2 regions of the Denitratisoma sp. agr-D3 genome follow, and region 1 is predicted to be linked to the other one. Evidence: riboswitches for the same ligand, from Rfam matches in the RefSeq annotation. Region 1 holds a riboswitch; the other holds the start of a gene.
The links. Region 1 has a riboswitch for cobalamin ahead of ACYQ2U_RS05310 (TonB-dependent receptor). Riboswitches for the same ligand answer to the same signal wherever they lie in the genome.
Positions count from the first base shown of each region.

Region 2: it holds a riboswitch for cobalamin, as region 1 does, so the genes downstream of both, ACYQ2U_RS06175 (nicotinate-nucleotide--dimethylbenzimidazole phosphoribosyltransferase) here and ACYQ2U_RS05310 (TonB-dependent receptor) in region 1, are expected to answer to the same signal.

Region 1 covers NZ_BAAGIA010000002.1:64,754-69,164, reverse strand. Annotated here, with positions in the region: gene ACYQ2U_RS05310 (TonB-dependent receptor) at 1-2,080, opposite strand, end outside; cobalamin riboswitch at 2,189-2,376, opposite strand; gene bluB (5,6-dimethylbenzimidazole synthase) at 2,433-3,101, opposite strand; gene ACYQ2U_RS05300 (cobyrinate a,c-diamide synthase) at 3,098-4,390, opposite strand; gene ACYQ2U_RS05295 (hypothetical protein) at 4,387-4,411, opposite strand, start outside.
Region 2 covers NZ_BAAGIA010000002.1:247,007-251,417, reverse strand. Annotated here, with positions in the region: gene ACYQ2U_RS06185 (adenosylcobinamide-GDP ribazoletransferase) at 1-182, opposite strand, end outside; gene ACYQ2U_RS06180 (response regulator) at 187-990, opposite strand; gene ACYQ2U_RS06175 (nicotinate-nucleotide--dimethylbenzimidazole phosphoribosyltransferase) at 1,072-2,181, opposite strand; cobalamin riboswitch at 2,248-2,438, opposite strand; gene miaB (tRNA (N6-isopentenyl adenosine(37)-C2)-methylthiotransferase MiaB) at 2,492-3,835, shown strand; gene ACYQ2U_RS06165 (PhoH family protein) at 3,888-4,411, shown strand, end outside.

The sequences.
Region 1 (4,411 bases):
GCTCCAACGGATGAATCAGGCGACCGTCGATGCCGTTGCCGCCATTGCAGCCGCCGCCTTCCAGCCGGGTACAGGAGCCACCCCAGTACTCGATATCGTTGGCCTTGCGATCGAACAGGTTGAGGATGTCGAGGGACAGCCTCATCTGCGGATCAAGGCGGTAGCCCAGTTTGAGATTGGTGAGCCAGAAGGCGGTGGATTTTTGTGTTCCGGTTTCTTCCAGATCATAGGCACCGATGTAGCGCAGACGAATACCGCCGGACCAGCGTCCCTGTTCTCCCCAACGATCCCAACTGGCGGCGAGGGAGGCGGCCAGGGGAATCGCGTTGGGCACGTGGTTGCCGCCATTGATCGGGGCATTGAAACGGGCCTGGGAGATGGCTAGGTCCGCATCAATCACCAATCCCTCGCGCGGGCTCAGATAATTGGCCCATTCCAGGCCATGACGGCGGGAACTGCCACGGGGTTCGGTGATGCCTGCATCGCCAATGAAGACCAGTTCCGAGGCCAGGTCCATTTGCCATAGGGACAGGCTGCTGTGCCAACCGGGCAGGGGCGTGGTACGAAGGCCGAGTTCACTACCCGTGGATTTAACGATCAAGGGGACCAACGCAATGCTGTTGCCGGTGGCAGGATCGACCCGGCTGGTGGCGCCGCGGGCGTCGTTGCTATGGAAGCCGCGGCCCCAATTGGCATAGAGCTCGGTATGGGCAAAGGGGCCGATCACCAAGCCGAGCTTGGGGCTGGTTTGGCTGGCCGAGGCATTGCCACCATTGCTCATGTTGAAAGTGCCGCCGGTGGCGGTGACTTCGGCATCGATACGGTCATAACGCAGACCGACACTGCTGCGTAGCCAGGGTTGCCACTGGGTCTTGGCTTCGCTGTAAAAAGTCGTGGCGGTTTGCCGTACCCGGTCTTCCCGCACCGTGGTGGTTCTGCCTCGATCCACCGTGTTGTAGAGACCCAGGGTGCCGATATTGTCGTGGCGTAACTGGCTGCCCAGCGCCAGCTCGGTGTCGCGCAAGTCGGGGCCGAAGAAAAAGCGGCCTTCCAGTTGCCCGCCCAGTATCGTGCGCTGGTCGGCCTGCTCGTGTTGGTCGCCCTGGGCGCCACTGATGTAGCCGGAAGCACTGCTGAACAGATTGAGGCCGTAGTCGACCAGCCAGAGATTGCCGCGCCAGGCCGATGTGTCGCCAGTGCTGGCCCATTCCGCCGAGAGGCTGTTGCGATGGGTGATGCCGCCATCGTTGGCCACCAGCGTACCGTAACGACCGATCTCGCCCGAGAGAATGGCCCGCTCCGGCACGTGCTCGCTGGCAACCCAAGTGGAGTGGTAGGCCATCGCGGCGAGGGAGAAACCGTTGCTGGCGGTGCCGGAAGAAAGGCGCAGGACGCCGTTGGCCTTGTGCAGGTTTTCCGGCTGATCCCAGGGACCGTTGTTGCCCGCCAGTTCGGCCGCTCCCAGCCATTGCAGGCCGTTATGTTCTCGGCTGCCGGCAACCAGGGCCCGCCGGTACTGATGTTGCCCCACCGAAACATCGGCAAAGGGGGCGGCGAGACTGCGTTGATAGTCGATGCGGGCGGAACCGGTGGAGCTGAAGTCGCCATCATCCACCGCATAGACGCTCTTCCGATAACGAAGGCTGCCCACCAGTTCGGGAATCAGAAAGTTGAGGTCCATATAGCCCTGGCCGTGGGCGTGGCTGACCATGTTCACCGGCATCCCCATCACCGAGGTGGCGAAGTCGCTGCCGTGATCGAGATTGAATCCGCGTAGAAAATATTGATTGGCCTTGCCGTCGCCGGAGTGCTGGGTCACGGTCAGACCGGGCACCGACTCCATCACCTCCGCAGGTCGCAGCAAGGGCCGGTTTGCCAGTTGCTTGGCGGTGACCGTGCCTTCCGTGGCCGAGTCGGCGAGACCGACCATGTCCTGTCCCGAGGCTGTGACGGTGATTTCCTGCAAAGTGGGAATCCCGGCGGCCTTGGCTAGCAGGGGCAGGCTCAGCAGGGAGAGCAAAGCAATACGGCCCGGCCGGGAATGATGGGCGCACGTGCGCCCGGGTGTTTTACGAAGCATAAAAACTCCACCATGGAGCACCGGATGAAATCGGAGGGCCGTGCTTGTACCGTCCCCCGATTTCGCACCCCGCAGTGCATCCGTCGTTAATACCTTTGTTCCTGCGGCAAAGGCGTTGGACAACAGGCCGGTCTCCGGGCTCGGAAGTTTTGAACCATCGCCTTCCCAGGCATGTGCCCAGTGGCGTCTTGATGGTTCCGCACTTCCTTACCGTTGCGGGGGCAGCGCAGGCTTCTCACCTGCTTCCCGTTTCATCCGCTTGCGAACAAGCGGACACCTGTTGCGTTTCGGTCTGGGTACAGCGCCTTGTCGCCGGGACCAGGGGCGACAAGGTTTGAATCATTCGGTCAGATCAATAGGCCGTTGGTGTCGGTTGGGCATGCTCCGGCCACGTATTTTCGAAGACGAAATCCTCCTGCTTGAGGCGGCTACCCCAGCCAAGAGTTTCCAGCAGGGGTTGCTCGGGGAACTCGTCCACCGGGCCGATGCAGAGAATGGCAATGGGCTTGGCGCCTTCTGGCATCTTCAGCAGCCGGGCCAGATCATCGGGCGCGAAGAAGGACACCCAGCCCAGGCCGATGCCTTCGGCTCTCGCCGCCAGCCACATGTTCTGGATGGCACAGGCGGCAGATGCTAGGGCCATTTCCGGCAGGGTGCGTTTGCCGAAGATGTGTTTTTCGCAGCCGTCCATTAGGGCCACGACAACAATCTCGCTACAGGAGCGCAGGCCCTCGACCTTGAGCTTGAGGAATTCCGCCGTACGGCTGGGCAGCACCGCAGCGGTGGCTTGCCGTTCGGTCTCGACGATCTCCACCATGCCCGCTTTGATGGCCAGGTCGGTGATGTGGAGTAGGCGCCAGGGCTGCATATAGCCCACTGAGGGCGCGGCGTGGGCTGCCTGATAGAGCCGGTCCAGCAGCCCCTCGGGCAGGGGGCCGCCGGAGAATTCGCGGATGTCGCGGCGTTGATGAATGGCGGCATAGACCCCGGCCAGGGCGTCGTCGGCGTAGCGATGGCTCATAGGAACAACCTCGCAGTGGCTTGCGGATTGGAAGGAAAGTAGAAGTGCATATAGCTGGCGGTGAGCCGCTGCTGGCGGTACACCGCTTCGCCGCCCTTGCCCTTGGCTTTGATGGCGGTGGCAATGACGGGGGCTGTGCTGCTGCTGGTGGAGTAGTGGAAGGTATGGCCCTGCATGGCGCCTTCGGGCAGTTCCACCGCCACCATGCCCAACCCGGCGAGGCGGCTTTGCATAGTGCTGTTGCCCGGTAGCAGGCCGAAGGTGGCGTGGCTTTGTCCATCCACCGTGGTGAGTTGCTCAAAGCAGGCCATCATGCCGCCGCACTCGGCCAAGAGGGGCTTGCCCGCTGCTACATGGGCTTTGAGGGCAGTGGCCATGGCGTGGTTGGCGGCCAGGGCGGGGCCGTGGAGTTCCGGGTAGCCGCCGGGCAACCAGACGGCATCGCAGGTGGGGAGGGCTTGATCTGCCAGGGGCGAGAAGTAGGTCAGGGTGGCGCCCAGTTGTGTGAGGCATTCCAGATTGGCCGGGTAGGCAAAGCAGAAGGCGGCATCCCGCGCCACGGCAATGTTGCGGCCCGCCAGCAGGGGCGGTAAGGGCGGGGCGTCGGCGTCGGCAAAGTTCACTGCCGGGGGCAGTTCGGCGGCAGGTGTGGCGGCCAGGGCATCAGCCATGCGGTCCAGGCTGGCGGAAAGCCCTGCAATCTCGGCGGCGGGCAGCAGGCCAAGGTGGCGCTCGGGTAGTTCGCCGCTGGCATCCCGGGGCAGGGCGCCGTACCAGGCGATGTCGTCGGGCAAGGTCTCGCGGCACAGTTGGCCGTGGTATTCGCTCCCCACCCGATTGGCCAGCACAGCGCTGATGGGGGCGCCTTCTTTGTAATGTTTCAAACCCCAAGCCACCGCGCCGAAGCTACCGGCCATGGCCGCTGCGTCTAGCACCAGCAGCACAGGCAGGCCCAGGTGCCGTGCCAGCTGGGCGGCGGAGGGTTCGCCATCGTGGATGCCCATGACCCCTTCCACCAAAATCAGGTCCGCCTCTTTCGCGGCCCGGGCCAGTCGCCAGCGGGCGTCTTCTTCGCCGCACATGCGGAAGTCGATGTTCTCGCAGGGAGCGCCGCTGGCCACTTGGTGGATTTGCGGATCGAGAAAATCCGGTCCGCACTTGAACACCAGCACCTTGCGCCCCAGGCGCGTATGCAGCCGGGCCAGGGCTGCCACCACCGTGGTCTTGCCCTGGCCGGATGCGGGGGCGGCAATCAGCAGGGCGGGGCAGGCGAGGGACGTGGCGGTCATGGTTGCTTTGCGGTAGCGGGG
Region 2 (4,411 bases), 180 kb from region 1:
AGCAACAGGGCGGCCAGTTCGGTGGCCGCGGCGCCGGCCAGACCCACCAGGACACCCACCAGCGGCAGATAGCGCACCGCCTGGTCAAGGCCGGCGGCGGAATGGCCCACCCAGGCGGGCACCGGCAATCGGGTGAAGAATCCGATGGCGCTGAGAAAAACCCGCAACTCCCCCACGACCATCGGCTCAGCGATCGTTCAGGATCTTCCCCAACAAACGCCGCACCACGCCGGGCTCGAAGGGCTTGTCGCAAATGCCGGACACGCCGGCCTCCTCCACCGCCGCCAGACGGCCGTTGTTGGTTTCGCTGGTCACCATCAACACCGGCACCGAACGTTGCCAGCTCTGGTTGCGGATGAAGTCCACCAATTCGCGGCCGTCCATCTCCGGCATGTTGTAGTCGGTCACCACCAAATCCACCATGGTTTCGCCCAGGATGGCGGCGGCCTGCCGGCCGTTCTCGGCCTCGACGAAATGCTCCACCCCCAGGTTCTCCAGCACCCGGCGCATGAATTTGCGGGCGTTGGGACTGTCGTCCACCAGCAGCACGCGCAGGGTCTCGGGTTCGAAGTCGCCCACGGCGGACTGGTCCTCGGTGAGGAACTCCACGGTGGACAACAGGGCCTTGCGCAATTGCTCGGGGGTAAAGGGCTTGGGCAGGATGCCGCAGACCCCGGACTGGCGCACCGGATCCAGGGCCTGGGGCCGGGTTTCACTGGAGACGAGGATGAAGGCCACGTTCTCCAGCTCCGGCTGGTCGCGCATGGTCTGGATCAGCTCGGTGCCGGACATGTCGGGCAGATACAGGGCGCTGATCACCACGTCGGGCTTGACCTCGGCCATGGCCGTCAGGGCCGCCTTGCCGCCGTCCACCGTGCGCAGACGCAGGATGCCCAACTCCTGGCAGGCATGGGCGATGACCCGGGCCTGCATGGCGGATGGCTCCGCCAACAACACGTCGAGATGCGCAAAGTGGCCGAACTGGCTCATAGGCTTAATCCTTGATCCGAAAGTGGAAAGGGCCACATTGTATCGGTGCCTGGGGCTAGGACAATGGAAAAAACCCGCCGATCAGGCGGATTTCTCGCTCACGCCGGCGGCTTCGAAGCTGGCCATGTCCCGCAAAAAGCCGCTGGCGGAGGCCAACAGAGGCCAGGCCAAGGCCGCGCCGGTCCCCTCACCCAGGCGTAAACCCAGTTGCAGCAAGGGTTTGGCGCCAAGGTGGTCGAGTTGCAGACGGTGGCCGGACTCGTCGGAACAATGGGAAAAGACGCAGTAGTCGCGCACCTCGGGAACCAGGGCGATGGCCGCCAACAGGGCGCTGGTGACGATGAAGCCGTCGATCAACAACACCATGCCGGCCTCCGCCCCGGCCAACATGGCGCCGGCCAACATGGCAATTTCAAAGCCGCCAAAGCGGGCAAGCACACTCAAAGCATGCTCGCCCACCTGGGCACAGGACCTCCGCCCCCTCCCGTCCTCTCCCTCACCGGGGAGGTGGCTGATTTGGGGCCGTTCCGGCCAGGCCAGCAAGGCCTGCTCCAACAGGGCGCGCTTGCGCACCACGCCGGCATCGTCAAGGCCGGTACCGCGCCCGACCACGGCGGACAGGGGCAGCGCCGTCAGGCAATGGGTCAGCAAGGACGCCGAGGCCGTGTTGCCGATGCCCATTTCACCGAAGCCGAGCACGTTGCAGCCTTGGGCGGCCAGGTCGCGGGCAATGGCGGCGCCCTTGGCCAGGGCGGCGTCGCACTGTTCGACCGTCATGGCGGCAGTTTCGAGATAGTTGGCCGTACCGTAGGCGATCTTGGCATCCACCAGGCCCTCGCGCCGGCCGAAATCGTGGGCCACGCCGGCATCGGCCACCACCAGGCCCAGGCCATGCTGGCGGGAGAAGGCATTGATGGCCGCGCCGCCGGCGAGAAAGTTTTCCACCATCTGCCAGGTCACGTCCTGGGGATAAGCGGACACGCCGGCCTTAGCCGCACCGTGGTCACCGGCGCAGACGAGGATGTGGGGCTTGGACAACTGGGGGCTCAGCGTGCCCTGGATCAGGCCCAGTTGCAGGGCCAGGGTTTCTAGTTGGCCGAGGGCGCCGAGGGGTTTGGTTTTTTGGTCGATCTTGCGTTGCAGGTCGACGCCGAGGCCGCGATCAACGGCCTTGATCTTGAAGGAATGCACCGATTCGTCTCCGGTTACAACCGTGGGGCGAGGCCGCGGGTCCAGGGCGGTCCACCGTCACGGCGGGTGGAGGAACAACGAAAGGTCGGTCTTCTGGCTCCCGGATCGTCCTTCGCCTGCGCCTTCCCGGGCAGGGCCCAGTGGCATCGTGCAAGCGTCGTCCCCGGTTACAGCGGCGGGCCCGCCACGGAATTTCACCGTGTTCCCATGAGGGTTTTCCCTTGCGGAACCCCCTCACCAATCGCGGCCGGGATTATAGCCAACCCCCTTATAATTCAGCCCCTTCCCCTCCCGCAGTGGCAGCACTCCCATGACCAAGAAAGTCTTCATCCGCACCTTCGGTTGCCAGATGAACGAATACGATTCCGACAAGATGGCCGACATCCTTGCCCAGGGCGAGGATGCGGTGAAGACCGACAACGTGGAAGAGGCGGACATCATCCTGTTCAACACCTGCTCGGTGCGGGAAAAGGCCCAGGAGAAGGTGTTCCACGACCTGGGGCGGGTCAAGCACTTGAAGCAGAAGAACCCCAACCTCGTCATCGGCGTGGGCGGTTGCGTGGCCAGCCAGGAAGGCGCGGCCATCGTGGAGCGGGCGCCCTATGTGGACGTGGTGTTCGGCCCCCAGACCCTGCACCGCCTGCCCCAGTTGATCGGCGCCCGGCGCGAGACGGGCAAGGCCCAGGTGGACGTGTCCTTCCCCGAGATCGAAAAATTCGACGCCCTGCCCAACGCCAAGGTGGAAGGCGCTACCGCCTTCGTTTCCATCATGGAAGGCTGCTCCAAGTTCTGCACCTTCTGCATCGTGCCCTACACCCGAGGCGAGGAAGTCTCCCGACCCATGGAAGACATCCTGGCGGAGATCGCCAACCTGAGCCAACAGGGCGTCAAGGAAGTGACCCTGCTGGGCCAGAACGTGAATGCCTATCGGGGCAAGCTGGGGGACGAGGAAGGCGCCGCCGACCTGGCCTTCCTGATCGAGACCATCGCCGAGATGCCCGGCATCGAGCGCATCCGCTACACCACCTCCCACCCTCGGGAGATGACCCAGCGCATCATCGACACCTTTGCCAAGGTGCCCAAGCTGGTGTCCCATTTGCACCTGCCCGTGCAGGCCGGTTCCGACCGGGTGCTGGCGGCCATGAAGCGGGGCTACACCACGCTGGAATACAAGTCGGTGATCCGCAAGCTGCGCGCGGCGCGGCCGGATTTGTCCCTCTCGTCGGACTTCATCGTCGGCTTCCCCGGCGAGACCGACGAGGACTTTGAAAAGACCATGAAGCTCATCGACGAGGTGGGCTTCGACACCAGCTTCTCCTTCATCTACAGCCCCCGTCCCGGCACCCCGGCGGCGGAGATGGCCGACGACACGCCTGCCGAAGTGAAGAGCGCTCGCCTCGCCCGCCTGCAAAAGCGCATCGAGGAACAGGCCATGGAAATTTCCAAGGCCATGGTGGGCACGGTGCAGCGGGTGCTGGTGACGGGTCGGGCGAAGAAGGACGAAACGGAATTGGCCGCCCGCACCGACAACAACCGGGTGGTGAACTTCCCCGCCGGCGCCGGCGGCGAGCGGCTGATCAACCAGTTCGTCCAGGTGCGCATCACCGAAGCCCTGCCCCACAGCCTGCGCGGCGAACTGGTGATCAAGGACTGAGCGGCTACAATCGGCCCCTTGCCCTTTCCACTTTCCCGTCCCAGCCCGCACCTTGAGCGACACCGCCAAACCCGTCCGCCACCCGCGCCCCATTGAGGTGGCCTTCCGCCCGGTGGACAACGCCCGGCTGGCCAACCTGTGTGGTCCCCTGGACGAAAACCTGCGCCAGATCGAAACCGCCTACGACGTGGCCATCGCCCGCCGTGGCGAAGTCTGCCGGGTCAGCGGCGACACGGCCAACGCCCGCCACGCCGCGGCGGCCCTGCGTCACTTTTACGACCTGTGCGAAGCGCCCCTATCCATCGACGCGGTGCAACTGGGCCTGGTGGAGCTGGCCAACAAGGCGCGCATGGAAACCCCGTCCGCCGGACTCGTCACCCGCAAGGGCGACCTCCACGGCCGCACCGCCCACCAGGTGGAATACCTGCGCAAGATCCAGGAACACGACATCACCTTCGGCATTGGCCCCGCCGGCACCGGCAAGACCTACCTGGCCGTGGCCTGCGCCGTGGACGCCTTCGAGCGCGACCAGGTGGAACGCATCGTCCTCACCCGCCCCGCCGTGGAAGCCGGCGA